DNA from 2 places in the Paraburkholderia phenazinium genome. Region 2 is predicted to be linked to the other one. Evidence: predicted binding sites of a transcription regulator. Region 2 holds the regulator's gene; the other holds the start of a gene.
The links. The regulator FliA, encoded in region 2, starts transcription of late flagellar genes. The targets are predictions, from matches to a motif close to CTAAAGTTTNNNNNNNNNNNGCCGNTA.

Region 1: motA (flagellar motor stator protein MotA) is a predicted target of FliA. The motif match lies at 11,695-11,721, and genes of this name have one in related genera.

The regions. Positions count from the first base shown of each region.
Region 1 is NZ_FSRM01000002.1:2,961,259-2,976,092, forward strand. It holds gene BUS06_RS33055 (response regulator) at 1-398, opposite strand, end outside; gene katE (catalase HPII) at 770-2,884, opposite strand; gene BUS06_RS33065 (hypothetical protein) at 3,161-3,547, shown strand; gene BUS06_RS33070 (hypothetical protein) at 3,574-3,774, shown strand; gene BUS06_RS33075 (hypothetical protein) at 3,802-4,071, opposite strand; gene BUS06_RS33080 (CsbD family protein) at 4,562-4,762, opposite strand; gene BUS06_RS33085 (hypothetical protein) at 5,630-6,112, shown strand; gene BUS06_RS33090 (MipA/OmpV family protein) at 6,222-7,025, opposite strand; gene BUS06_RS33095 (LysR family transcriptional regulator) at 7,401-8,291, opposite strand; gene BUS06_RS33100 (pirin family protein) at 8,476-9,201, shown strand; gene BUS06_RS33105 (hypothetical protein) at 9,419-9,598, shown strand; gene motB (flagellar motor protein MotB) at 9,646-10,623, opposite strand; gene motA (flagellar motor stator protein MotA) at 10,645-11,514, opposite strand; gene BUS06_RS33120 (alkane 1-monooxygenase) at 11,914-13,080, opposite strand; gene ahpF (alkyl hydroperoxide reductase subunit F) at 13,451-14,834, opposite strand, start outside.
Region 2 is NZ_FSRM01000001.1:538,980-553,813, reverse strand. It holds gene flhB (flagellar biosynthesis protein FlhB) at 1-305, shown strand, start outside; gene flhA (flagellar biosynthesis protein FlhA) at 302-2,404, shown strand; gene flhF (flagellar biosynthesis GTPase FlhF) at 2,609-4,540, shown strand; gene BUS06_RS02655 (MinD/ParA family ATP-binding protein) at 4,533-5,402, shown strand; gene BUS06_RS02650 (RNA polymerase sigma factor FliA) at 5,431-6,165, shown strand; gene BUS06_RS02645 (flagella synthesis protein FlgN) at 6,417-6,860, opposite strand; gene flgM (flagellar biosynthesis anti-sigma factor FlgM) at 6,935-7,291, opposite strand; gene flgA (flagellar basal body P-ring formation chaperone FlgA) at 7,457-9,022, opposite strand; gene flgB (flagellar basal body rod protein FlgB) at 9,243-9,740, shown strand; gene flgC (flagellar basal body rod protein FlgC) at 9,849-10,274, shown strand; gene BUS06_RS02620 (flagellar hook assembly protein FlgD) at 10,286-11,008, shown strand; gene BUS06_RS02615 (flagellar hook protein FlgE) at 11,058-12,557, shown strand; gene flgF (flagellar basal-body rod protein FlgF) at 12,578-13,339, shown strand; gene flgG (flagellar basal-body rod protein FlgG) at 13,380-14,168, shown strand; gene flgH (flagellar basal body L-ring protein FlgH) at 14,201-14,834, shown strand, end outside.

The DNA of each region.
Region 1 (14,834 bases), on a different contig from region 2:
ATCACCTGTTGCGCGTAACGATCCCATTGAGCCTGCACGGCCTCGATCTGCTTGAGGCGATCGACCTGCGGAGGATTGTCGGAGACCATTTCCTCCAACGATTTGATCTCCGCATGGAAGCGCGCCTGACCCACCTCGTACGGCGCGAGAAAGTTCTCGTCGCCGGTAATCAGAAAGCCGCGCATCGACGATTCGCGATCGACCGCGAGACGCAGCATCTCATTGGCGTCGCCGATTACCCGCTCCGAGTGTTCAGCCCAGTTCATGGTATTGACGAGGTATGCGATCAGCGCGACGAACAGCGCCGCGGTCAGAAGACCGACGCCTAGTGGCAGCGCGATGTTACGACGGATGATGCGGCGAAATCGATCTTGATCGACAGCAGTGAAGGCGGGCATTTTTTCTATGTTTCGTCTGGTCAGCTTGCTCGGCTCGGCAATTTCGACTGATGTACCGCCACCACAAGATACGTTGCGGCTGTCATGCTGCCAACGGTAGCCGGACGCAACGCAAGGCCTTGGGAAGCGCACGCGGTTTGCCTTCTCACCGCGCGGCGGCCTCGTATCATACAGCGACAGTAGGGTTTCGATCCATGCGGCCTGCCTGTGCGCGGCAAGCCGCGTGTTGGCGGTTTGATCGGACAGGCGTGAGCAGCAAGCGGCGTGCCCGACCACGGCATGCGTCGCTCGCTGTTGCCATCAGCGGAGGCAAGGATGGCGCTTCCGTTCGCACCTCTGCCTCCGCTCCCGCTTGCGCTGGCCTCGCCGCCTCACGCCGGCACCGACTCCGCCATCGCTGCGCGCGACCAGACCCGATGCTGTTCTGCCGCGGCAACGAATGCCTTCAGCACCTGCGCGAGCTGTTTGTCGTCGCCGGTCGCCACGCCGTCGGCATTCTCCGGCAAGTGCGCCGCCGACAACACGTCACGCCCAGCGCCCAACGCTGCAATCGCCTTGAGATGCTTGAATGCTTCGAGTACGAAGTGACGTGCGTCGCCCGATTGCGCAAGCGCCTTCGCACCCGCTTCGCCGCCTGCGACGACGATCGCGTCGAACATGATCGACGGCATGCCGGCAATCGTCGCATCGGGTTGCAGGTCACCGATAGCGGCGAGAGTCGGCGCTATCAATAGCGGCGTGGCGCCTTCGTCGCGCAGGGCCTGCTGGAGTTTGCCCAGCGACGCGACGTCCGAGCCCGGCGCTGCCAGCAAGGCAATCTTGCGCGTCTTGATGCCCGGTTTTACACGGTTGAGCAGGCTCAATGCCGGTGAGGTCTCCGGTTCCGACGCAACCGGCGCCTTGCCCTTTTTCGGCGCAGGCAGGCCCAGGCCAGTCGCCACCTTGGCTGCCAGGTCCGCGTCGAAGTTGGCGAGGATCTGGTTCACCACGCGCTCGCGAATCTCCGGCTTCGTGACCTTGCCGAGTTCGAACTGGTAAGCCGCCGCAATGTGTTCTTTCTCGACCTCGGACATGCTGCGGTAGAACAGCGCGGCCTGCGAGAAGTGATCGGCAAACGACTCGCTGCGCACGCGAATCTTCGCGCCGTCAATGCGCTCGTGATAGCTCTCGAAGCCACCGTCCGCTGCGGCAGGATCGGTTTCCTTCGGCCAGCCGCCATTCAGCGAGTTCGGCTCGTACGAAGCCTGACCGACATTGATCGCCTGACGGTGCATCGCGTCACGCTGGTTGTTCTGGAACGGGCATACGGGACGGTTGATCGGAATCTCGTGGAAATTCGGTCCGCCCAGTCGGCTGATCTGCGTATCCGTGTACGAAAAGAGTCGTCCTTGCAGCAGCGGATCGTTGCTGAAGTCGATGCCCGGCACGACATGGCCCGGATGGAATGCCACCTGTTCAGTCTCGGCGAAGAAGTTGTCGGGGTTGCGGTTGAGCGTCATCTTGCCGATGATTTTCACGGGCACCCGCTCTTCGGGAATCAGCTTGGTGGGATCGAGCAGATCGAAGCCGAAGCTGTTTTCATCTTTCTCTTCGACGATCTGCACGCCGAGTTCGAATTCCGGGAAATTGCCTTGTTCGATGGCTTCCCAAAGATCGCGCCGGTGAAAATCAGGGTCCTTGCCGGCCAGTTTTTGCGCCTCGTCCCACAGCAGCGAGTACGAGCCGAGCACCGGACGCCAGTGAAACTTGATAAAGCGCGATTTACCCGCCGCATTGACGAAGCGGAACGTGTGAATGCCGAAGCCTTCCATGGTGCGCAGGCTGCGTGGAATCGCGCGGTCCGACATGGTCCACAACACCATGTGGGCGGACTCGGGCACTAGCGACACGAAGTCCCAGAAGGTATCGTGCGCCGATCCGCCGGTCGGCATTTCGTTCGGCGCTTCCGGTTTGACCGCGTGGACGAAGTCCGGAAACTTGATGGCGTCCTGGATGAAGAACACCGGCATGTTGTTGCCCACCAGGTCGTAATTGCCTTCCTGTGTGTAGAACTTGACGGCGAAGCCGCGCACGTCGCGCACGGTATCGGCAGAGCCGCGCGGTCCCTGCACGGTCGAAAAGCGCACATATACCGGCGTCTGCACCGATGGGTCCTGCAGGAACGCAGCCTTGGTGTACTCGCTCATCGACTCGTACACCTGAAACACACCGTGCGCGGCCGAACCGCGCGCATGCACGATCCGTTCGGGAATCCGCTCGTGATCGAAGTGCGTGATCTTTTCACGCATGATGAAATCTTCGAGCAGCGACGGACCGCGCGGACCGGCGCGCAAGGTGTTCTGGTTGTCGGCGATTTTCACGCCCTGATTGGTTCTGAGCGCCTCGCCATCGGGGCGCAGGCGAAACTGTTCGAGATCCTGTGTCTTGGGATCGGCGCCCGTGGTCGTGCGGCCGGCGGGCTGCCGGTTGTTCGATTTACCTGCCATGGGGAAACTCCTTGCGTACGGCGCGACCGAGCGAAACGTCGGCTTGGCGCGGACCTTTCGTTCAGCAAGCGATGTTCCCAACGGCGCGTGCGGAGCGGCACTTTTGTCGATTCGGGAAACGCCTGGATCGACCCCGATTGCACAAATCACTGTATGAATGTACAGTGTCTTCTCTTACCTTTCCTGGCCGTCGGCATCCGTAGCGCGTGATGCCGGCGTCTGATAATCGGGCAGCGCCCGGTCTGCCACAACGTGCGGCAAATAGATGGAGAAGACATGCTGCGATCTCTGAGCGCGGGAGTTGTGCTGCTTGTAGTCGCCACAACTGTGGCGGCAGCTGCGCCATCAACAGCCGCAGCAGGCGCGCATTACGTGGAAGTCTGGAATCCGCCGGAAGCGCGCATCGCTTCGCCGGTGGCAGCGGCCAAATCCAGGGTAAAGCCGGGCAAAACCGCGCTGCTGGCGCGGAGCATGGGCAAAGCTGCTGCGCCACACCGCATTGCGGACCGACTATCCAAGGCTTCGACTACAAGGCGTGTGGGCATCGACGCCGCAAAGAAAACCACCAGTCCGCGCTTTATCGACATTCCGCGCATCTTGACACCCGAAGGCAACGTGCTGCAGGTGAGCACCGGTCGCATGGCTGTTTCCGTGGTGCGATGACGCTGGCTATCCACGCGCGGCAAAAGATGGAATCTGAAACCTACAAGGGCTATGCGATCTGGGGCCATGCCATCGTCCAGGACGGCGGGTACGCGTCCAGCGGCACGATCACGCACGGCACAAAGCTGATCGAAGGATCAGGGATTCTGGGCAATTTCGAAACGGACGAAGAAGCACGCCTCGCGGGACTCGACTGGGCTCGAGCGTGGGTCGACAGTCACGGATAGCGAACGCGAGGGCCGCGACTGTTTAACCTAGGGTTGGATGAGCGCAAAACTGTCGCGCCCCGAGTACCCCATAAAGTTGTCGATCAGCAGCAACAGGTCTGCCTCATCAGGCCTCGTGCCCCACCGGCTATGTCCGGAAATCGACGCGATCGCAAACCATGAATGCGGCGGAAACCATTCGGCATGCACAGTGCGCTCGCCGATGATGCGCAGACGCCCGGTATCGCAAAGATACTCGGCGCGAACCGTTTCTCCTGACACCACCTTGCTGGCAGTAATCGGCGCAGGCTCAAACATGGCGTCCTCCCGTTTGTGGATCCCTGTTGTTCAAATCGTGTGAATAGCTTTTTGGGTTCCCCCTAGCGGTTCAATTCCGCGTGGTGCTGGTCCGGGCCGAACCATGCCCGCAACGGCAGCGCGCGCGTCAGCCGTCAGGTGTTATAAGGCAAGTTTTGTGCCGATTCGATCAACTGACCGTCTGACGGTCTTTTGCCCAAACGTCAGTTTTTTGGCCTGCATTCTTGTGTGGCGAGCCGCCCGTCTTGTGTGCCAAAGCGAGCAAATCGGCACTGCTTCGGTGCGCACCGCAGCGGTACTTTAAAGGGAGCCATTATTAGTACGGTATCCGAATCAATTATCGGACGGTGCGGGGCAGCGATAGCGTCGAACAGACGTTTGATTGGACACTGATGCGAGCGACAGAGAGCGGCCACGTCACGACGCGACCGCCCTCAGCGGTGAAATACGGCTACGCCCCGTTTAACCCTGCACGGGGCTTACACCGCGATCAGTGGGTGCGCTTTGCGGGGTGCTTCGCCGCATCCTTGGCTTCTTCCCGCGCATCGCCCATGTCCTTGCGGGCCTGACCCATGCCCTGCTGGATATCGCCCTTCATTTCGCGGCCGACGTTCCCAGTGGCTTTCCCTGCCACTTCGTTGACCTTGCCCTTGGCCTTTTCAGCAACGCCCTTCACCTGGTCCTTGTTCATGACGTCCTCCAAAAGTGCGACTTGTGTCGCGACGTTCATCACGCCGCAAGCACTGTTCCTGCTATCGGGGAATTTTCAGCTTGCTTTCCTTGCGTGTAGCGCTCCGCTTCAACCCTGGTGCGATTCCTCTGCCGCGCCGGAATTGCAGGCTTTTTGACTCGACCAGACGTCCGGTTGCCCGCAATTCAATGAAATGCGCCGCCAATTCCCCTCGTTTCGCCGGATCGCATTTACTGCATCGCCTTTACACTGTTTTCCATGGGCACGACGAATCACTGAGTCCATACGCGGTCTTCCCCCCGCGTTGTTTTGACCGTACCTGTAGAGCAGCACGTAGAGCAGCACGTAGAGTAGTTCTTAGAGCAGTCTGGCAGGTTGCAGTAGAAACGGCAGTTGCTTGTACGCAGTACGTAGTCGTAGCACGCTCCAGCATCACGCAGTTGCAATACCGGTAGCAGAGCAGCACCGCAGTAGCGCATCGACGAAGCGCTCTCGCATCAGATGCAATGAAAGCAACAGGGGTTTGCAGCAAAAGAAGGTAAAGGACCGAAGGACCACGTCTCAAGCAGTTTGAAGTGCAACAGCGTTGTTTTGATGGGAACCACGTCGGCAAGCATCCACGCGCCTGTGCGACTCTTCCATCCTGTCCGGCCCTGTCCCCCGTGGGACAGGGCTTTTTTTTCGGCCGCGTCACACCTTGACACAACTGCCCCAGTCAAGCGTCTCAAAATTTAAGGCTATCTTAATTGTTGCTTGCGATGATGCTGACACGACGCACCTACAAGGATGCGAATTGTCCCGCCGGTGCGCCGTCTGCAAGAAGCTTCTCTGGCGAACCGAGCGTTACAGAACGAGGTTAAAACCGTCATGCCGAACAAATCGCAAAGCCGCAAACGCAACCAGCCTGCCATGTCGCCGCTGCTGCGCGCCCTCACGTTTAGCCGGGCCGCGCACGAGCCGGTCACGCAGGCAATGCTCCTGCAGTGCTACACCGCCCTCGATGCGTTCAAACGCGGTCACGGCTCACGGGATCTGTTTATGACGCTCGGCCGGCATTTTCTGGTGTCCGAAGAGCTTTGCCGTCTGGGACTCGAGCCGCAAGGTCTCGAGTACATCGAGAGCGCACACGGCGCGATGGTGCAACTCGACGCCGCAGAGCATCAGCAAGGCGACTGGGCATTGGGCGAGGACGAGTACCTGCGCGTGTGCGCGGCGCTGTCGATTCTCGATGCGCAACTGTCCGCCGCTTCGCTCGAAACGATCGCACGCGCCGAAGCCCGCATGGTGGAAGGTCTGATGAGAGCGGGCCGGAAAGAAGCGGTCGCCGAAGCGCCGACCACCGTCTGCTAGGACCGCGGCCGGAGTTGGGTCGAGCCGGGTGCGTTGTAGCAACCGGTTCGCGAGCGACTGCAGGCCGCGCGAGGGCTCAAGCCGGAGCCCGCGCGCGCAGCAAGCTCGCTCAGAACTGGTAATTGATCGACAGATCCAGCACCCCGTTCGACGAGCGCTGAGTGACAGGACTATGCGCCGCGCTGCCGACCAGTTGCTCCAGCGCAAAGTCGCACGCCGCAAACCAGTGCTTCTGGAAGAACCAGATCGCACTGACGCCGAAACCCGCCGACTTCAGACCCGCACTCGCGTGATAGTACGAGTACTGGGATTCGGCGGCCTGCTGCTGGTCGATGCCGAACCAGGCGTTCATGTATTTGGAATCGGCGAAGGTCAGACTCGGCCCTGCAAACCAGAAGAACGTCTTCGAACTGCCGGGCAGCGGCATATAAGCGCCGACGTCGCCGATCCAGCCATTCGACCCGCCGAAGCTGCGCCGGATATCGGCGCGCAGCACCATCGGAAAACTCTTCGATATGACGTAGTCGCCAGCCAGTTTCAGTTCCGGGGCGGGGTTGATGTTGCCAAGGCCGTGCAGATGCTCGTCATCGTCCTGACCGCGCCGTCCCAGGTCATAGGCAACCGCAAGGCTGATCCGCCAGTTCTGGCCTTGTGCCACATTGGCGCCGAAGCCTTCGCCGGTCGAAGCAAAATACAGATCGCTATAGCGGATGTCGATGCTCGGGCCGCCCTCGAAGTGATATCGATCGGCGCCGTCATAGCGCGGCTGGAAGGCGCCGGCGATACCGACCGCCGCTTGCCACGTGGGAATTTCCGGTTCCATCAATTTTTCCAGCGGCACCCCCGCCGAATATTGCCATTCCTGCAAAGGCGCCGGCGTTTGAGCTTTGGCTGGCGTCGCGATCACGCTCATGCCGGCGACAGTGGCAGCAACCAACCATGGCGTTGCGGCCGCTTTTTTGTTGGAACGGCTCCGGGCCGCCCGCGTTATATGTCCGTTCGACACCCATCCTCCGATCGCGCTGGTCGCGAATGAATTGACCGGCCGCTTTCCAGATCCCGCGAGGCTGTATCGATTGCCACGCAGCCATGCTTGGGCATGTAATTCTTTCAGCGGCTGGTACATATGAGTTGGCCGATGGCGGCATTTGATGTCGCCGCTGGCCGAACTTGCCGGCTGCGACGACTTCTGGCCCCATCCTGCCAATATCTGCAAGGCTCGACGAGTGCAATATCCGGGCCTGATCGAAACGTCGAGCGGTCGAGCCCGTCGATTTGCGTCACTTCCTCAGTGAGTCAAAGTCTTCGCCAGTTGCTCGCGCAGAAATGCGGTGAATGACTGGATCGTAATCGAGCTTTGCCGATGCTGCGGATAGACTGCAAAAAGCGCGGTTGCACGCGGCAGAAACGGCTCCAGTACGGGGACGAGCTGACCGGCCTTAAGCGCGGCGGAGACGATGAAATCCGGCAGGCGCGCAATGCCGAGCCCCGCAAGCGCCGCATCGCGGATCAATTCACCGTTGTTGGCACGCAGCGGTCCGTGCACCTCCACGGCCTTGTGTGCGCCGTCCAGCACGAACTCCCAGCTCGCTGGGCCGCCGTGTCCATACAGAAGACAGGCATGCCGCTCGAGCTCGGCCGGCGCGGCGGGCGTACCGCGCCGGCGCAGGTAGTGCGGGCTGCAGCAGACCACCATCCGGACTTCCGCGAGCTTTTGCGCGATCAGCGTCGAATCGGCCAGCGTGCCGATGCGGATCGCCATGTCGAACCCCTCGCCCACCACATCGACGGTGCGATCGCTCAACTCCATGTCGAAGCGCACGTCTGAATGTTTCTTCAGGAACATCGCTACCAGCGGCGACAGATGGACCATGCCGAACGACATCGGCGCACTCACCCGCAGCAGCCCATGAGGTGACGCCCGCCGCAGCGACATGGCCTGCTCGGCTTCTTGCACCTCACCGAGAATGCGTTTGGCCCGCTCGTAGAACTCCTGGCCGAGTTCGGTGACGGCAAGCTTGCGCGTGTTGCGGATCAGGAGCCGCACGCCGAGTGCCTCTTCGAGCGCCATGACGCGGCGACTGACGAACTGCTTCGACAGCGACAGCCGGTTGGCTGCGGTAGTGAAGTTGTGCGCGTCAACCGTGGCGACGAAAATCCGCATGTCATCGAGTTGCATTGGCTCGCTCCTGGGTGTTGATCATGGTCGCCCGTCTGTGGTGTCGCCTACCGCCCCATTGTCAACCATGTCGAGACAGTGTTTCTGATTACGTCACGATTATAAGCACATTGATTGACGTAAACTGCTCTACATGGATCACGGACGACAACCCTCGCCGGATCGCACATCAAGGAGAAAGAACATGCTCGACATCAGACACGCCAATCAACGCGGCCGCGCGGAGCACGGCTGGCTTAGTTCGCGTCATACGTTTTCCTTTGCCAACTATCACGACCCGAAGCAGAACGGCTTTTCGGATCTGCTGGTGATCAACGACGACCGCGTCGCGCCGTCGAAAGGCTTCGGCACGCATCCGCACCGCGACATGGAAATCTTCTCGTACGTGCTGGAGGGTGCGCTGGAACACAAGGACACGATGGGTACCGGCTCGGTGATCGTTCCCGGCGACATCCAGTTGATGAGCGCGGGCACGGGCGTCGCCCATAGCGAGTACAACCACTCGCGTAACGACTCTGTGCACTTCCTGCAGATCTGGATTGCACCGGCGCTCAAGGGCACGCCGCCGCGTTATCAGCAGAGCCGTTTCGGCGAAGCGGAAAAGCGCGGGGCGCTGCGCCTCGTGATCTCGCCGGATGGCGCGAAGGAGTCACTGGTGGTGCAGCAGGACACGCGCGTTTATGCCGGACTGTTCGACGGCGACGAGAGCGCCCGGCTGGAACTGGCGGCTGACCGGTATGCGTATGTCCACGTGGCGCGCGGCAGCGTCGACGTGAACGGTCAGACGCTCGGTGAAGGCGACGGTGCACGGGTCCGCAATGAACAGGTTCTGACGTTCTCACAGGGTCACGACGCCGAAGTACTGGTGTTCGATCTGCGTAACATCGAGATGTCGGAACTCTGGTCCTGAGCGCCGCGCGGCGAACGCACGAATTGCATCCGTTATTACCTGCTGTTCCCGTCATGGCGGCATATTTGACTGAACTACGATGGCTCTGTGGCTTCCATGAAGCTACGTCCAGTACGTGGGCCTGATCGTGTCAATATGCCGCCGCCTGACGGGAAGAGTTGATCGATACGGGGATGCAGTCTGCACGCCGCTTGATAAAGGATCGGCCGTGGATATCATGAAAATTGCCAGAGCAGCGGGTTTGCAGATTCTGCTCGATGCTCGGATTGGCCGTGAAACCTATCACAGCGTGAGTGGATCGCTGCTTTCGTTGCAGCGCTTCGCAGAGGCGGTTTGCGCCGCTCAGGCGGATGAGTTTGCGCAGCAGCAGGAAGCGTCGGCAGCACACGAAGCATAAACAGCCAGGGTGGCGATCTCGCATCGCCGCCCTGGGTTTTAGACGCATTACGGCGCGCTGATCTTGCCGGTTTGTTCCTTTGTCAGCGCTGCGGGCAACACCCCGCTCGCGGCCGCTGCTTCGTCGACCGTGGTGCGGCCACCGTCGCGGAAAAACGCCTGCACCGCAGCGTTGTTCAACACGAGAATGCTGATGCGGCGGTTGGTCGGTTCGTCGGCGACGTTTCTGTCCAACGGCAACACGTCAGCCAGTCCGCGCACCTGCAACAGTTTGTCCTCCCTTAAGCCCCCTGCCACCAGCGCGCGCCTTGCGGCGTTGGCGCGGTCGCTGGAAAGCTCCCAGTTCGAATAGCCGGCGGTGCCGCCCGAGTAAGGCACGGCGTCTGTATGGCCGGCAATCGACACGCGATTGTCCACATCGTTGAGCGACGCGCCGATCTGCTGCAGGATCGTCAGCGCGTAGTCCTCCAGTTTCGAACTACCCGAGGCGAACATCGGCCGCTTCAGCGAATCGACGATCTCGATACGCAAACCTTCGTCGGTGATCGACAGACGAATCTGCTCCTTGTAGGCGCGCAACGATGGCGTCTGCTCGATCAACGCACCGATTTTCGCCTTGAGCTGCGCAAGCCGCTGCGCATCCATCTGCATGGCGGGCGGGCTGACCGTAGGCGGGGCGGGCTGGACCTGACTCTTGTGCGCCACGCCCGGCCGGCTGTCCGAGGCGTCGCGTCCGCCGCCTTGCACCACGCTCGGCCGCGCCGCACCGGTGCCTTCCTTGCCGCCCAGCAAGGTGGAAAGCGGCGTGTTGAAGTAATCCTCGATGCCCTCTTTGTCGTACTGCGAGGTCGAGCCCAGCAGCCACATCAGCAGAAAAAACGCCATCATGGCCGTCACGAAGTCGGCATAGGCGATCTTCCATGCACCACCATGATGGGCCTCGTGTGCCGCACCCTTGCGCAGACGCCGCACCACGATGGGCGCCGACGCTTCCCCCGCGCTACCGCCCGACCGGTTCTCAGCCATGACTCGTCTCCCTCATCCTGGTCAGGCCGCCTTCGGCATTTTGGTGGCGCGCACCGCGTCTTCGAGCTCCTTGAAGCTCGGCCGGTCCGCGGTAAACAGCACCTTGCGGCCGAACTCCACCGCAACGGGCGGCGCGTAGCCGCTCATCGAGGCGAGCAGCACGGCCTTGACGCACTGAAACGGTTTGGCGGCGGCGCGACCCTTCGCGTTGAGCAGGTCGGCGAGCGGCCCGATGAATCCGTACGCGAGCAGAATGCCAAGGAAAGTGCCCACCAGCGCACCGGCGATCATCTCGCCAAGCACCGCGGGTGCGGCTCCCACCGAGCCCATCGTATGCACCACGCCCATCACCGCGGCGACAATCCCGAACGCCGGCAGCCCATCGGCCATCTTCTGGATCGCATTGGCCGCGACGGAGGCCTCCGCGTGATGCGTCTCCAGTTCCTCGTCCATCAGGTCCTGCATTTCGAGCGCGTTCACGTTGCCGCTCGACATCATGCGCAGATAGTCGACGATAAAGTCGAGCAGATGATGGTCCTGCAGAACATGCGAATACTTCTGGAACAGCGCACTTTGTTCGGGCGCCTCGACATCCGCCTCGAGGGACATCATGCCTTCCTTGCGTGCCTTCTGGAGCAGTTCAAACAGCAGCGCGATCAGTTCGAGATATTTCTCTTTCGTATAACCGCCGCCCTTGAAGCAGGTAGGCAAACTCTTGAGCGTCTTTCTCAGCGTCGTGACCGGATTGCTGACGACAAACGCCCCTATCGCCGCACCGAAAATACACAGGAGTTCGAATGGTTGAACCAGGGCAGGAAGATGTCCTCCTACGCCGATAAAACTACCGATCACCGACCCCAACACCAATACCCATCCGATCGCAACAAACATGGCCTCTCCGTTTCAAACGCGGATTTAAACTGCTGCACTTCCACGCCGGACCAGTTCGTTCAGCGTAGCGGTGCCCCTCTCGATAATCCGCACCGGAGCAGGCGCGCGTGGCTGCGCCTCTCCGGAGAGATTCTATGTTCTTGATTGGTGCAAACCTGATTGACCTGCGCCGAGTGCAGGTAACGGCGCATCCCTGGTTTGCTTGAACCCGGATTCCCCGCCGCACGGGGAAATGTTCCACCCGGTTAATAGCTCTGTTTTCGGCAGCGCAGCGAATTTCTTAAGCGATAAATTTATCGATCGCGTCCAGGCCTTGTGCGGCTTTGGTCTCTTTTTTTTATCGGTAAATATGGCCTTTATGGCGCAAACGTTTGATGTTCGCGAATGGCGAATCAAACATCAACTCGTAACCGCTCCGGAAAATTCTGCCAGCACGCGTTCGCGTATTGCGGGCTTGATATTGGAGTGCTCCATATTGCCGCGATAATGCGCGACCACACGCGGATTCATCACGCGGAACCACAGCGGCGGCACATAAGCCACCATGATCATCGTCGCGTAACCGGACGGTAATTGCGGCGCACCTTCGAAGTGACGCAGTGCCTGAAACGAGCGCGTCGGATTGGCGTGATGATCCGCATGGCGTTGCAATTGGTAAAGAAACAGGTTGGTGACGACGCGATTGCTGTTCCATGAATGCTCAGGGCGGCAGCGTTCGTATTTGCCGTTCGGCAACTGCTTGCGGCCTAATCCATAGTGCTCGAGATAATTGACCACTTCGAGCAGCGAGGCGCCGTATATTGCCTGGATCAGCAGGAACGGAATCACGACCTTGCCGAATAGAACAATCATCGCACCCCATAGCACCACGGTCATCGCCCATGCATGCAATACCTCGTTGCGCCAGCTCCACGGCGAATGATCGCTGCGCGTGAGCCGCTCTTTTTCGAGCCGCCACGCCGATGCGATGCTGCCGAACACCGTGCGCGGCAGGAACGCCCAGAAGGACTCGCCATAGCGTGCGCTGGCGGGATCGGGCGGCGTCGCCACCCGCACGTGATGGCCGCGGTTGTGTTCGACGAAGAAGTGTCCATAGGCGACTGGCGCCAGCGTGACCTTCGCCAGCCAGCGCTCGAAGTGGTCGGTCTTGTGACCGAGTTCGTGAGCAGTATTGATCGATGCGCCGGTCGCCGAACCGAGCGAGAGCGCAAACCCCAGGTAGTCGTACCAGGCGAGCACATGGGTTCCGACGATCCACACTGCGCCGAAGAACGAGACGTATTCGATGAAGGTCGCGAGGTAGACGATGCGCCGGTAATAGCGCTCGCGCTCGAGCACGGGCGCCACTTCCTCAGGCGGATTGCTGGGGTCGTCGCCGATCGCGTAGTCGAGCACCGGGATAATGCCGAACACAAAGATCGGACCAAACCACCAGAAGATATGCCAGCCCGTGAGCAGCGCAAGAGTGGCCGCGTGCAGCGGCAACGTGATGGTCAGCGCACCGAGCAGCCAAAGGTAGCGCTTGCCGTCGACCCAACGCGCGGGCGCCGTTTGCGAAGAGGCCATCTCTGTCTCCTTTTATGTTGCCCTTCGTCCTTAAGCCCACTCGGACGCGTTGAAATGCGCACGGTTGGCTGCCGCGAAAGGTCTGCTCCGATTCACAGATTTATATGGTGAGACGAGCCACTTCGCCAAGAATTGAATCCAGGCGGCGAGCTCCAAACAAAGCAGCGCGGGCCGCGCCCGTGAGGGCCTGCGTCAATCGTGTGAATGAAACGGGTGTATAGATGCCCCGAAGGAGCTCAAGCGCCACCGGCTTCGATGCGGGAACCGAAAACAATGAAGCCCGCACAAAGGCGGGCTTCATTGCAAGGCAACAACTGGCAGCTGGCTTTCGTCAGTCCAATCAGGACCGCCTGCCGCTCACGAAGAAAACTTAGGCCTCCGCAAGCGCCGCAGCGTCCTCGACTTCCGCTTCGTCATCCGCGCTATTGCGAATCAGGTGATCGAAGGCGGAGAGCGATGCTTTCGCGCCCTCGCCCACGGCGATGACGATCTGTTTGAACGGCACCGTCGTCACGTCGCCAGCCGCGAACACGCCCGGCACCGACGTCGCGCCGCGCGCATCGACGACGATCTCGCCATGCTTCGACAGTTCGACTGTGCCCTTCAACCATTCGGTGTTCGGCACGAGACCGATCTGTACGAACACGCCTTCCAGCTCGACCTGCTTCGCTTCACCCGAGCGCAGATCCTTGTAGACGAGCCCGTTGACCTTCTTGCCGTCGCCGGTGATCTCGGTGGTCTGCGCCTGCGTCACGATCGTCACGTTAGCGAGGCTGCGCAGCTTGCGTTGCAGCACTTCATCAGCCCGCAGTTGCGCGCCGAATTCGATCAGCGTGACTTCGCGCACGAGGCCGGCCAGATCGATTGCCGCTTCCACGCCCGAGTTGCCGCCGCCGATCACCGCGACGCGCTTGCCCTTGAACAGCGGGCCATCGCAGTGCGGGCAGTAAGCCACGCCATGATTGCGATATTCGCGCTCGCCCGGCACGTTGATTTCGCGCCAGCGCGCACCGGTGGCGAGCACGATCGTCTTCGCCTTCAGCACCGCGCCGCTCGCCAGACGCACTTCGTTGATGCGGCCCGGAACCAGTGCTTCAGCACGCTGCACGTCCATGATGTCCACTTCATAGCTCTTCACGTGCTGTTCGAGCGCCGTGGCAAACTTCGGTCCTTCGGTCTCCTGAACGGAGACGAAATTTTCAATCGCGAGCGTGTCGAGCACCTGGCCGCCGAAGCGTTCCGCAACCACGCCCGTCTTGATGCCCTTGCGTGCCGAGTAAATCGCCGCCGCAGCGCCCGCGGGGCCGCCACCGACGATCAGCACATCGAACACCGGCTTCTTCGCCAGTTCCTTGGCCGCACGCGCACCTGCGCCGGTATCGAGTTTGGCGAGAATTTCCTTTACGCCGCTACGACCCTGGCCGAACACTTCGCCGTTCAGGAACATCGTCGGCACGGCCATGATCTGGCGTGCTTCCACTTCGTTCGGGAACACCCCGCCGTCAATCGCCACGTGGCGGATGCGCGGGTTGATCAGCGCCATCACGTTCAGCGCCTGCACGACTTCCGGGCAGTTCTGGCAGGTCAGCGAAAAATACGTTTCAAACTGATAGTCGCCGTCGAGTTCGCGGATCTGTTCGATCACCGCGTCGTCGAGCTTGACCGGGTGGCCGCCCACCTGCAGCAGCGCCAGCACCAGCGACGTAAATTCATGTCCCATCGGGATGCCGGCAAAGCGGATGCCCGTGTCCTTA
Region 2 (14,834 bases):
GCCAGCTTGCTGTGGAGAACAACGTGCCGCTGCTCGAAGCCCCGCCACTGGCGCGGGCGCTGTATCACAACGTCGATCTCGACCGCGAAATTCCGGGCCAGTTGTATGGCGCGGTCGCGGAAGTGCTCGCATGGGTCTATCAATTGCGCCGCTTCAAGACCGAAGGCGGCGTGGTGCCGGTTGCCCCGACCGAACTCGAAGTTCCCGCCGATCTGGACCAGGGTCCGGTATCCGACGAAGAGGCGGATCAGGAAGCCGCCGAAGCGCTTAACGAAGACGACAAGGCATCTGGAGCCTCCGCATGAACGCACGCGCCGGTTTCCTGTCCCGACGGCCGGACTCGCTGAGCAACACCAACCTGCGGGCACTCGCAGGGCCGGTGCTGATCTGCATGATCCTCGGCATGATGATCCTGCCGTTGCCGCCGTTCCTGCTGGATCTGCTGTTCACCTTCAACATCGCGCTGTCCGTGATGGTGTTGCTGGTGAGCATGTACACGATGAAGCCGCTCGACTTTGCCGCATTCCCGAGCGTGCTGCTGTTCTCGACGCTGCTGCGCCTCTCGCTGAACGTGGCCTCCACCCGGGTCGTGCTGCTCGAAGGCCACACCGGCCCGGCTGCCGCTGGACAGGTGATCGAGTCGTTTGGCCAGTTCCTGGTCGGCGGCAACTTCGCGGTCGGGATCGTGGTGTTCATCATCCTGATGGTGATCAACTTCATGGTGATCACCAAGGGTGCGGGCCGGATCGCCGAAGTGTCCGCGCGCTTCACACTCGACGCGATGCCCGGCAAGCAGATGGCGATCGACGCCGACCTGAACGCCGGCATCATCAACGAAGACGCGGCGCGCCGCCGCCGCCTCGAAGTCGCGCAGGAAGCCGAGTTCTACGGCTCGATGGACGGCGCCAGCAAGTTCGTGCGAGGCGATGCGATCGCCGGCCTGCTGATCATGGTGATCAACATCATCGGCGGGCTGATCGTCGGCGTGGTCCAGCACAACATGGACTTCGCCGCCGCCGCCAAGAACTACACGCTGCTGACCATCGGTGACGGCCTCGTCGCGCAGATCCCGTCGCTGGTGATCTCGACCGCCGCCGGCGTGATCGTGTCGCGCGTGGCCACCAACGAAGACATCGGCACGCAGCTGACGGGGCAGCTGTTTACGAACCCGCGCGTGCTGATCATCACGGGCTGCATTCTGGTGCTGATGGGCTTGATCCCGGGCATGCCGCACTTCGCCTTCCTGCTGCTGGGCGGTGGTTTGATCCAGCTTGGCCGGATGATGAAGAAGCGTGCGACGGAAGCGAAGAGCACCGCGGCCCTCGCCACAGTGGCGCCGGCTGCGCTGACTCCGACCGAAAACACCGAAGCAAGCTGGGACGACGTGACGATGATCGACACGCTCGGTCTCGAAGTCGGCTACCGGTTGATTCCGCTCGTCGACAAGAATTCGGACGGCGAACTGCTCAAGCGGATCAAGAGCATCCGCAAGAAGTTCGCGCAGGAAATCGGCTTCCTGCCGCCGGTGATCCACATCCGCGACAACCTGGAACTGCGCCCCAATGGTTACCGGATTGCGCTGAAGGGCGTCGAGGTCGGCGTCGGCGAGGCCTATCCGGGCCAGTGGCTGGCCATCAATCCGGGGCAGGTGAGCGCGGCGCTGCCGGGCACGCCGACTCAGGATCCTGCGTTCGGCCTGCCGGCCATCTGGATCGACACCAATCTGCGCGAGCAGGCCCAGGTGTACGGCTATACCGTGGTGGATTCGAGCACCGTGGTCGCGACGCACCTGAATCACCTGGTGGTCACGCACGCCTCCGAGCTGCTCGGCCGCCGCGAAATCCAGGCGCTGATCGAGCGCATGCAGAAGGACACGCCGTCGCTGGTCGACGATCTGATTCCGAAGGCGCTTTCGCTCACCACGCTGCAGAAGGTGCTGCAGAACCTGCTGGAAGAAGGTGTGCCAATCCGCGACCTGCGCACGATCCTAGAAGCGCTGTCCGAGCACACGCCGAAGGTTACCGACGCGCACGAGCTGACGGCAGCCGTGCGTCTGGCGCTGGGCCGCGCGATCACGCAACAGTGGTTCCCCGGCACCGGCGACATGCAGGTGATGGGCCTCGATTCGAACCTCGAACGCGTGCTCTCGCAGGCGCTTTCGACTGGGGCAAACCCTGGTCTCGAACCGGGTCTCGCGCACACGCTGATGACCGAGACGCAACAGGCCATGACGCGCCAGCAGAACCTCGGGCTCGCGCCGGTGCTGCTGGTGCAGCACGCGTTGCGGCCGATGCTGGCGCGCTTCCTGCGCCGCAACCTGCCGCAGCTGAAGGTGCTGTCGTATGCGGAGGTGCCCGACACCCGCAACGTCAAGGTGGTGAATCTGATAGGCGGGAAAGGCTAACCCGCTCACGCTTCAGACCGGCGCTTCAGGCGCCGGTTTTCATTTGGGGACCCTTGCAGCGCGGCCCCGGCGTACTACCCATCACGCGAATTGCCTGCTTTTCCCTGTCTTTATCAAGCGATGGTCTCTCGACATCTTTCGCAATAATCGATCTCAATGGAAAGCGGTATGTCGCCGGTCCGTCAACCTCATCGGGGGTCCAGCTTGAACATTCGTAAATTTGTCGGTGCTACCAGTCGTGACGCGCTACGCCTCGTTCGTGAGGCGTTGGGCCCCGACGCGGTCGTGCTGTCGAACCGCACGATCGAAGACGGCACCGTCGAGATCGTGGCGCTCGCCGATAGCGAGCTCGCGGCAATCGCTCCGAAGGCGCGTAACGGCGCGAATAACGGCAGCAGCGCAAACAGCGCGGCCCCTGCGATGAGCCCGGCAGCACCGGCACCGCGCAGCACGCCGATGATGCAGTCCAATCCGTACGCGAGCGGCATGCCGGACGTGTTTTCGTCGGTGTTCGGCGCAAGCCCGGAAGCCGGCACGGAGAGCATGTCGGCCAGCAACGCGCCGGCACAAGCCGCTGCACCCGCACAGGCAGCCGTAACGGAAGAGCCGGCCACGGCCTCGCCGTACGCTTCGTCGGCTCAGGCCGCACCGCTCGCGCCGCAGGCTCAAGCCGCTCACGCGGCGCAAAGCGCGCCTTCGATGCAAGCCGCACCGCAGGCGCAGATGCCGCAGATGCCGCGCTCGGGCGACGACATCCGCGCCGACGTGCTGAAAGCCGCCGGCGTCCCGGCGCCGCAGTTTATGCCGTTCTCGCCGGCCACGCCGCGCACGATAGCGGAAACGAATCCCTGGCTGATCGACCACGCCCGCAATATCGCCGGCAAGCAGCAAGGCGCCTACAGCGCACGGCCTTCGTCGATGACACCGGCCGCCGCGATGGCCAAGGGCCTCGGCGCACCGGTCGACATCCAGGTCGGCACGCGTCAGCCGTCGAACCTCGCCGACACGCCCGACTGGGCCCGCGAAGCTGCACAACTCGCCGCGCGCCGCGCTAGCAGGAAGCCGAGCCCGGCCACTCCGGCGGACGACGCACGTGCCGCAGCCGGCACCACCGCCAGCGTCACCGAAGCGATCAAGGCTCGCATGGAGCAGGTCGTCAACGAAACGGTGATGAGCGAGCTCTCCTCGATGCGCGGCATGATGGAGGAACACTTCGCCGGTCTCCTGTGGGCCGACCGCCAGCGTCGCAGCCCGACGCGCGCCTCGCTCACCAAGCACCTGTTCGCCGCCGGTTTCTCCGCGCAACTGGTGCAGATGATGGTCGACAACCTGCCGCCCGAGATCGACAACATGGAAGGCGGGATGGACTGGGTGCGCAACGTGCTCGAGTCGAACCTGCCGATCATGGAAAACGAAGACGCGCTGATGGAGCGCGGCGGCGTGTTCGCCCTGATGGGCCCGACGGGTGTCGGCAAGACCACGACCACGGCCAAGCTTGCCGCGCGTTGCGTGATGCGCTTCGGCGCCAGCAAGGTGGCACTCCTGACGACCGACAGCTACCGGATCGGCGGTCACGAGCAACTGCGCATTTTCGGCAAGATCCTCGGCGTTTCGGTTCACGCGGTGAAGGACGGCGCCGATCTGCAACTGGCGCTCGCCGAGCTGCGCAACAAGCACATCGTGCTGATCGACACGATCGGCATGAGCCAGCGCGACCGCCTCGTCTCCGACCAGATCGCCATGCTGTGCCGCGCCGGACAACCGGTGCAGCGCCTGCTGCTGCTGAACGCAACGTGCCATGGCGACACGCTCAACGAAGTCGTGCAGGCCTATCAGCGCGGGCCGGATCAACAGCCGCTCGCCGGCTGCATCCTCACCAAGCTCGATGAAGCGACCAACCTGGGCGGCGTACTCGACACGGTGATCCGCTACAAGCTGCCGGTGCATTACGTCTCGACCGGGCAGAAGGTGCCCGAGAACCTGTACGTCGCAACCAAGAAATTCCTGATCAAAAGCGCTTTCTGCATTCCGCGCGACAGTTCGCCGTTCGTGCCGCAGGACGACGATATTCCGGCCTTGCTTTCGGCGCTCTCAGCACGCTCGACGGCCGAACTGCACGAGGTCCGCTTTGGATAAGGTCGTCTCGGATCAGGCAGAAGGACTGCGGCGCCTGCTGGCCCGCAGCGGTTCAAGAGTGCTGGCGGTAACGGGCGGTTCGACCAGCGTCGGATGTACCACGACCGTCGTCAATCTGGCGGCGGCACTCGTGGAGCAGGGCAAGGATGTACTCGTGATCGACGAGTGCCTTGGCGATTACTCGGTGGGCGCCATGCTCGGCGGCGTACAGGGGGCGGCCAACTTCGCCGCCGTGGTACGCGGCGAGATATCGCTCGACGCCGCCGTAGCGCGTCATGCACTGGGCTTTTCAGTGCTGAGCGCCTCGCGCAGCAATCGCGAAGGCTACACGGCGGCGCAACTGAGTGTGGTGCTGGACGGTCCCGCGGACATCGTGTTGATCGATGCGCAACTCGACCGGCTCGGCCAGCTCTCTGCGCTGGCGATGCAGGCGCACGACCTGTTGATCGTCACGCGCGTCGCTGCGCAGGCGATTACCGATGCGTATGCCTGCATGAAGCGGCTGCATTACGCGCACGGCATCGGGCAGTTCCGGGTGCTGGTGAACCATGTGCATAGCGTCACCGACGCGCACACCGCTTTTGAAAACCTCGCGGGGGTGGCGGGGCGTTATCTGACTGTGTCGCTGGAAGGCGCGGGCTGTATCGCCGCCGACCCGCGCATGGCCCGGGCGCTCGAACTGTCGCGCTGCGTGGTCGACGCGTTTCCGTCGACCCCTGCTGCGCGGGACTATCGGCACCTCGCCGCCGAATTGCAGTACTGGCCAATGCGGCCAGCGATGTCGTCACGTCACCAATGGGTGGCGCCGGCGGCAGTAACAGCGGCGCAACACGCCGACCAACCGTCTGTGCAGCACGCCTGAAGGGCGGGGCGCGGACAAGGGGAGCACGATGTACAACGCTCAGGGAAAGATTTCCCAAGCCGAGGTTCTGACCAAATACGCACCGCTGGTGCGGCGGCTCGGCTTGCAGCTGGTAGCGAAGATGCCGGCGAGTGTCGATCTCGACGATCTGATTCAGGCCGGCATGATCGGCCTGCTGGATGCTGCGAGTCGCTACAAGGAAGACCAGGGCGCGCAGTTCGAAACGTATGCGAGCCAGCGGATCCGCGGCGCGATGCTCGACGAGTTGCGCAGCAACGACTGGCTGCCGCGCAGCCTGCGCCGCACCTCGCGCGAGGTGGAGACGGCCGTGCATCAGGTCGAACAGACACTCGGCCGTTCGGCGAGCGAGACGGAAATTGCCGGTCACCTCAAGATGCCGCTCGACGAGTATCAGGCGATGCTGCAGGACCTGCATGGCAGCCAGCTGATCTACTACGAAGACTTCGATCGCTCCGCCGACGATGAGCCGTTCCTCGACCGCTACTGCGTCGATCATTCGGACCCGCTCTCGGCACTGCTCGACGAAAGCCTGCGCTCGGCGCTGGTCGAAGCGATCGAGCGTCTGCCGGAACGCGAAAAGCTGTTGATGTCGCTCTACTACGAACGCGGCATGAATCTGCGCGAGATCGGTGCGGTGATGGAAGTTAGCGAATCGCGGGTTTGCCAGCTGCATAGCCAGGCGGTTGCACGGCTGCGCACGCGTCTGCGCGAGATGGCCTGGGCCAAGGCTGAAGCGGAGTAACACCACGGCGGCCGGCGGTTCACCGCCGTTACCCGCCGCTCATGATTCAAGCGCAATGAGCGCCGTCCCGATGTAAAGGGACGGCGCTTTTTTTGTGCTGAGAGGAAAGCAGGAAAAGTGCGGCAAGCGCAGGTGGCGGACAGGCGCCAAACGGCAGGCTGCGCTGAGTTGGTCTGAAAACGGTCAGACCGACTCAGCGAGCATTCAGGACAGACTGGATTGGAGTTCGATGAGCGGGGGAGCGTCCGGAATTACAGGCCGCCGAACCCTGGCACTCGTCCATCCGGCCCATACAGCGAGGGCTTTTTCGGACGCACCTGCAGCACCTCGAGGGCGCGCTGGTTGTATTCCATGCGGGTGCGGATCAGCACACCGTTGGTCTTGTTGGAGCGGCGTGCGCGCTCTACCGATTGCTGCAGCAACGACCACTGCTCGGCGAGCTTCGGGTCGCGCCCGGCGGCTAGCTCGATGCCGTTCCATCCGGCCGGCAGACCCATTTCGGCGAGCTGCGCGTCGCGGATCTTCTCGAGCGAGGCCAGCTTGCCGACCAGTTCGGTTTTCTTTTCGACAACCGGCCGCAACATCTCGGCCGGTTCCACCTGGGTTAGCGCTTTCTGCTCGATAGCCAGAACAGAAGCGAATTCTTCGATGGTCGAGTACTCATCGATCACAGTGGCAAGCAGCGCGTCTTTCATCACAAGTCGCTCTCACGGCGCCCGCACAAAGCGTGCGGGCCGGGTTTCAAGGTGACGCCTCGCGGCGTCCAACCTCAATTGCCGGTCGCCGGGGCTCTCGTTTGCAACAAACTGCGCGTCGTGTCGAGCACGCCGTCAGCAATCTTGCCCGGATCGATCGTCAGCGTGCCGTTCTTGATGGCCTGCTTGATCGATTCGACGTGAGCGGTGTCGATGTCTGCCGAACCCGATGCCGCCAGGCTGCGCAGGCTGGACGACAGGCCCGACAGGCTCACATTCGCGTCGCCACCCGAGCCGGTGGCGGCTTGCGCGGCGGCTGCCGCGCTTTGGGCGGTCGAAGCCGCCGGGGCCGAGCTGTCCTGCTGGGTACGCGTTGCCGCGCTGCCCGTCAGACTGTCCGGCATGCTATTGGTGGTGGAATCGATTTTCACGATTGGCTTCCTGAACTATTTGATTCCTTTAACGGCATTCAAGAAACCAAACTTTAGCTCAATCGATGTATCCGTTTGTAACGGCCCCACCGGCCGCCTTCTTCCCCCAAAACCCTTTGAACGCCACTGTCACGGGCGCCATTTTCAGGTTCAGATCCCGGGTATCTACATCTGGATCTGGACCGTCGAACTGTCCTTCACGATTCCCATCAGGATCTGCCCGGTTGAGGTTTTCACCCTGACCGGTTGCCCTGGCGTCGCATTGCTGAGCGCGCTGCCTTCCGACGAAATCGAGAAGCCGTCGCCCTGCGCCACCACCCGCACACTCTGTCCGGCCGTCACCTGGGCGGCGCTCTTCAGCATGTCCTGACGCAGCGGAAAGCCCATACTCACGCGCATCAACGTGACCGAACCGACTGCCTGTGACGGCACGGTGACGATCGACGCCGGCAGCAGGGTCAGGTCGCCGTCGCGAGGAACCAGATCGGCGTCGGAAATCACCTCGCCAGGCATCATTGCCCGCGCGGCGACGTAGTAAGTCGCATGGATCGAGACTTTCGCCTGCAGCCAGACCGTCCATGGGTGGCCACTCGTGCAGCGCACCGCCACCGTCGTGCGGCCCCACAGGCGCGCGCCGGGCGGCATGAACGCCTGCAGCGTGTCGCAGGCGGCAAGCCCGCGCGGGAAAGCCTGGGCAACGCTCAGTTCGACCTGGCCCGGCAGGCCATTGGCCTGCTGTTTGAGAAAGTCCAGCGCGGCGGTGTGGATCAGCTGGCCGTCTTCCTGACCTTCGGGCACGGGCTGGCTGGCCTGAGCCGGCTGCGATGCCTGAATTGCGGCAGCAGTCTGGACCGGTTGAACCCTGGAGGCGGCCACCACCGGCTTGGGCGCCGGTTGCGGAGTCTGCGCTCGCTGCAGCGCCTGAACGGCCTGAGCCGCCTGAGCCTGTTGCAGCGCCTGAATTGCCTGCGCGCGCTGCGCGGCTTCCGCCAGCGCCTGCGCCTGATTCTTTACGGGGAGTGTCGTTTGAGCCGGCGCGGCAGCAACGTGAGGCGCCGGATTGCGGCCTGCCGCGCTTGCGCCCAGTTCGGGCGGCTCGCCGCGCGAAGCGAGGCTGTCGATTTCGACGCTGCTCGCAGCGGTCACGGCGGGTGCCACGGCCGGTACGCCGACAGGTGCGGCAGCCGGGGCGGCATTCACGGGCCGCAGTGCGGCGCCGTACGTCGCACGCGCCGGCATCGACGTGACGACCACCGGCACGACCTGGCTCGCGGCGAGCGCGGGATTCATATTGACGCGGGTAAGGCTGGCCGTATTCGCCGGGCTGGCTTGCTGGATGACCGTCGTGTTCGCCGGAACATCTGGCGCGCCGGGCGCGGATGCCTCATCGGTACCCGGAATCACAATGGCACCGCTCGCGTTCGACAGCCTGGTAAAGCGGTCGGTCGATTGCGGCGTCGAAGACTGTGCAGGCGGTGCGAGCGTCGCCGCGAGCTGCGGGTTGATCGTCCGCGGGCTGGCATTGCTGGAAGTCGCCAGCGCGGTCATGCGCGCGAGATCGGCGGGGTTCTGTTCGCCCGGACCGGGAATCACGATCGGGCCGCCGGCCTCCTGGGCCAATGCCGCAGACGCACACCACGCACCCGCCACGGCACACACCAGCCAGGCGGCAGTGTGTCGTGCAACGATGCGGCGCCGCGGCGGCAGCACATCGGGAGTGGATCGGGCCATCGTGCATCTCCAGCGTGAGGCAAGGGTACGAGTTGCATTCTAGTGACGCGGCTCCTGGCGCAAACGTTGAATAGAGGCGACCTTCCCCGGTTATTCAGAAGATTGCCGCTTGCCTGCCCCGCCTAAGATGCATCTCATGCAAAAAGCCCTTTTGGGTCGCCGCAGATGTTGTGCTCCCTGATCGAGCGCCAGACGCGGGAACGTTATCCGGAGATTTTTCATGCTAGATAAACTCGATGCCGAATTCGCCTTTGGCCGTCAGGCGCTCGATGTCCGCTCCTACCGGCAGGAACTGCTGTCGTCGAACATTGCGAATGCCGACACGCCGAACTACAAGGCGCGTGACGTCGATTTCTCGTCGACGCTCGCGGGCGCTCTGAGAAAGACGGACGGCAGCAGCACCGGCACCGGCGCATCGAACAACTCGACGCTGGCGATGGCGCAACCTGCCGGCGTGACGAGCGGCATGACGATGGCCTCGACCGAACCGGGCCACATGGCCGGCAAGGCCAGCCTGATTGCGACCGGCGGTCCGAGTGACGACTACGGCCAGTTGCAGTACCGCATTCCGACTCAACCCTCGCTCGACGGCAACACGGTGGACCTCGACGCGGAACGCGTGCAGTTCGCCGATAACTCGCTGCACTTCGAGTCGGCCATGACGGAAGTTTCGAATCAGATCAAATCGATGCTGTCGGTGATCACGTCGGGCTCCTGATGGAGTCCGGTGCGACGACCGGCGCACATGCTGGATGTAACCGCTAAAAACCACGCCCACGGGAAACAATCAAGCCGGAACCTGCCGGCAGGAGAGGTCGGAGAAGCTATGCCATCCCTGATGAATATTTTCAATGTCGCCGGTTCGGCCATGTCGGCCGAATCGCAGCGGCTCAACGTGACGGCGTCGAACCTGGCGAACGCCGACAGCACGACGGGTCCTGACGGCCAGCCGTACAAGGCCAAGCAGGTCGTGTTCGCGGTCAACCCGATCGGCGGCGCGCGCACCGCATCCGGCCAGCAGGTGGGCGGTGTGCAGGTGACCGGCGTGGTCGACGATCCGACGCCGATGAAGCAGACCTACGACCCGGGCAACCCCGCGGCCGACGCGAACGGCTACGTCACGATGCCGAACGTCGATCCGGTGGAAGAAATGGTCAACATGATCTCGGCGTCGCGCGCTTACCAGGCGAACGTCGAAACCTTGAACACAGCGAAGCAGTTGATGCTGAAAACACTCACGATCGGAACCTGAGGAGCGCCTCCTTGACTACTTCAACCACCATCGGCGGCAGCGGGACCCAGGTCTCGCAGACGCTGCTCGATACCATGAACGGCACGGGCTCGGCGAGCAGTGCGTCGAGCAGCAGCTCGAGCAGCTCGGCGACCTCGGGTGCGAATCTGCAAAGCACCTTCCTGCAGCTGCTGATTACGCAGATGCAGAACCAGGATCCGACCAATCCGATGGACAGCTCGCAGATGACCTCGCAGCTCGCGCAGATCGACACCGTGACGGGCATCAGCCAGTTGAACACGTCGCTCAGCTCGCTGGCGACGCAGCTCAACGCAGGCCAGACCTCGCAGGCTGCACTGCTGATCGGTTCCAGCGTGCTGGCCCCAGGCAATTCCATTTCGGTGACCTCCGGCAAGGCGACCGAATTCGGCGTGCAGCTGGCCTCGGCGGCGTCGGACATGAAGGTCAACGTCGTGAACTCGGCAGGCCAGATCGTCAACACGCTCGATCTGGGCGCGCAACCGGCCGGCACCGTGCCGGTCACGTGGACCCCGGTCGATTCGACGGGTGCCGCACTGCCGACGGGCACCTACACGATCACCGCCACCGGCACGATCAACGGTGCTGCAGGCGTTGGCACGACCCTGACCCCGGGTACCGTGGAAAGCGTCGTACAGGGTACCGGCGGCGCACCGAGTCTCGTGCTGTCGAATGGCAATACGGTCGCCCTGACTTCGGTCGCGGCAGTCCTCTAAGCAATCAGTTCAACCAGATTTAGACATTTCCCGGAACGGAGAATACGTCATGGGTTATCAGCAGGGTTTGAGCGGCCTCGGGGCTGCATCGAGCGATCTCGACGTGATCGGCAACAACATTGCCAACTCGGATACGATCGGCTTCAAGAGCGGTACGGCAGTGTTCGCCGATATGTATGCGAACTCGGTTGCCACGGCCGTGAACAACCAGATCGGTATCGGCACGCAGCTCGCCGAAGTGCAGCAGCAGTTCTCGCAAGGCACGATCAATACGACCGGCCAGGCACTGGATGTCGCCATCAACGGCAACGGCTTTTTCCAGATGTCGAATAACGGCTCGCTCACGTATTCGCGCAACGGCGTGTTCCAGCTCAGCAACACGGGCAATATCGTGAACGCTCAAGGACTCGAGCTGATGGGCTATGCCGCGAATTCCAGCGGCATCATCAACAGCGCGCAAACGGTGCCGCTGACCGTGCCGACTACCAACATCGCACCGACGCAGACCACCACCATTACGGCGCAGCTCAACCTGGACGCTCAGGATTCGCTGATGCTCGGCACGCCGGCTGTGAATGTGACCACGACCGGGACGCTGGCGAGCAGCGGTGCGACGATTACGACCGCTTCGGCTGGATCGAATAACGACGACTACACGATTACCTTTACGAGCCCGACGGCGTACACGGTAACCGACGCCGACAACGCCGCTAACGACAGCAGCGGAACCTACACGGCAGGCACCGCCATTACGCTGGGCAATGGCCAGACGGTCACGCTGACGGGTACGGCAGCAGCCGGTGACACGGTAGCGGTTACGCCGACCCCAACCACTTTCGACGCAAGCAACTCGTCGACCTACAACTACTCGACTTCGACCCAGGTGTACGACTCGCTGGGCGGCTCGCAGACGGTCAACATGTACTTCGCCAAGACCGGCTCCGGCGCATGGGACGTCTACGCAGGCGTCGCAGGCGGCACGGCAAGTCTGGTCGGCACGGCAAGTTTCAACACCTCCGGCGCGCTGACCGGCATCACGAGTGTCGCGTCTACGACCGCGTCGGACTCGATCGCCTTCACGATTCCGAACACCGACGGTTCCGGCACGCCGCAGGCGCTGACGCTGGATCTTGCCGGTACGACCCAGTACGGCAGCACGGACGGCGTGAACAACCTGCAGCAGAACGGCTTTGCCGCCGGCCAGCTGACGAGCTTCACGGTCGGCACGACCGGCATTCTCACCGGCAACTATTCGAACGGTCAGACGGCCTCGCTCGGCCAGGTCGTGCTCGCCAACTTCAACGATCCGAACGGCCTCGTCGACCTCGGCAACAACGAGTACGCACAGACCGCCGCGTCGGGCGCAGCGCAGATCTCGACGCCGGGCAGCACCAACCACGGCACGCTGCAAGGCGGCGCGGTGGAAGATTCGAACGTGGACCTGACCAACGAACTGGTCAACCTGATCACGGCGCAACGCGACTATCAGGCGAACGCGCAGACGATCAAGACGCAGCAGACCGTTGACCAGACCCTGATCAACATGTAAGGGCAACAGGAGCCGAACGAATGACCGACCGTCTGATTTATACCGCGATGTCGGGCGCCACCCAGGCGCTCGAGCAGCAGGCCATTGTCGCGAACAATCTCGCGAACACGTCGACCACCGGGTTTCGCGCCCAGCTCGAGACGTTTCGCGCGGTACCGATGTCGTTCGGCGACGGCAGCTCAGTCAACGACAGCACGACACGCACGTTCGTGTTGTCGTCGACACCGGGTGCGGACGAAACGCCCGGACCGATCCAGCAGACCGGCAACCCGCTCGACGTCGCGATCCAGGGCGACGGCTGGTTGAGCGTGCAGACCGCCGACGGTGGCGAGGCCTATACGCGTGCCGGCAATCTGCATATCGACCAGAACGGCCAGCTGGTGAATGCGACCAACCTGCCGGTAGTCGGCACGGGCGGTCCGATCTCGGTGCCGCCTGGCTCGCAGATCACGATCGGCAAGGACGGCACGGTTTCGGCGCTTGCGCCGGGAGACCCGGCCACGGCGATCGCGGTCATCGACCAGTTGAAGCTCGTGAAGCCCGCAGCGGGCACATTGAAGCGCGGCGACGACGGCATGTTCCGTACTGCTGACGGCAACCCTGCCGACGCCGATCCCACTGTCACGCTGGCACCCGAATCGCTCGAGGGCAGCAACGTGAGCCCGGTCAACGCAATGGTTTCGATGATCACCAATGCGCGGCAGTTCGACATGCAGACGAAGATGATCCAAAACGCCGATCAGAACGATCAGTCCGCCAACCAGTTGCTCAGCTTCAGCTAACGGGCGTCGCGCCAGACGTGCACCCAGGAGAACCAACACTGTGAACCGCTCACTTTATATCGCTGCGACCGGCATGAATGCGCAGCAGTCCCAGATGGACGTGATCTCGAACAACCTTGCCAACGTCAGCACCAATGGCTTCAAGGGCTCGCGCGCCGTGTTCGAAGATCTGCTTTATCAGACCGTGCGTCAGCCGGGCGCCGACTCGACCCAGCAGACCCAGGTGCCCTCGGGCATCCAGCTCGGCACCGGCGTGCAGCAGGTCGCGACCGAACGTCTGTACACGCAGGGCAACCTGCAGCAAACGGGCAACTCGAAGGACGTGGCGATCAACGGCAACGGTTTCTTCCAGGTGCAGATGCCGGACGGCACGACCGCCTATACCCGCGACGGCTCGTTCCAGACCAATGCGCAGGGCCAGCTGGTGACCTCGAGCGGCTATCCGGTCATTCCGGCGATCACGGTGCCGGTGACCGCGACCTCGCTCACGATCGGCAGCGACGGTTCGGTGTCGATCACGCAGCCCAACAGCTCGAACTCGACGCAGATCGGCACCATGCAGCTCGCCACCTTCATCAACCCGGCCGGTCTCGACGCGCAAGGCGAAAACCTGTTTTCGGAAACCAGTTCCTCGGGTACGCCGAACATCAGCGCGCCGGGTTCGAACGGTTCGGGTTCGCTGGAACAGGGTTATGTCGAAACGTCGAACGTGAACGTCGTGCAGGAACTGGTCAACATGATCCAGACCCAGCGCGCGTACGAAATCAACAGCAAGGCGGTCACCACGTCCGATCAGATGTTGCAGACCCTGTCGCAGATGTCGATTTAAGGGTTCGGAACCAGAGGCGGTAGGCAAATACGATGTCGCAATCCAATCTCAAACCGGTCAAGAGCGACGCGCGCAGCGCGTTCGTCGCTACTGCCAGCGTGCTTGCACTGGCGCTGGCCGGCTGCGCGCAGATACCGAAGCAGCCCATCGTGCAGCAGCCGATGACCGCGGTGCCGCCGGTGCCGCCGCACACGCAGTCGCCGGGTTCGATTTTCAATCCGGGCTACGCCGGACGGCCGCTTTTCGAAGACCAGCGGCCGCGCAATATTGGCGACATCCTGACCATCGTCATTCAGGAAAACATCAACGCAACTAAGTCCTCGGGCGCGAACACCAACCGCAGTTCGACCACCCAGTTCTCGACCACGAGCGCCAGTTTTCTCGCCGGTCTGTTCGGCAAGGCCAATCTCAGTGCCCAGGGCGGCAATACGTTCTCGGGGACCGGCGGCGCGAACGCCTCGAACACTTTTAGCGGCGTGATCACCGTCACGGTGACCAATGTGCTGCCCAACGGCAACCTCCAGGTGAGCGGCGAAAAGCAGATGCTCATCAACCAGGGTAACGAGTTCGTGCGTTTCTCAGGCGTGGTCAACCCGAATACGATTTCCGGCCTGAATGCCGTGTACTCGACCCAGGTGGCAGACGCCAAGATCGAATACTCGGCGA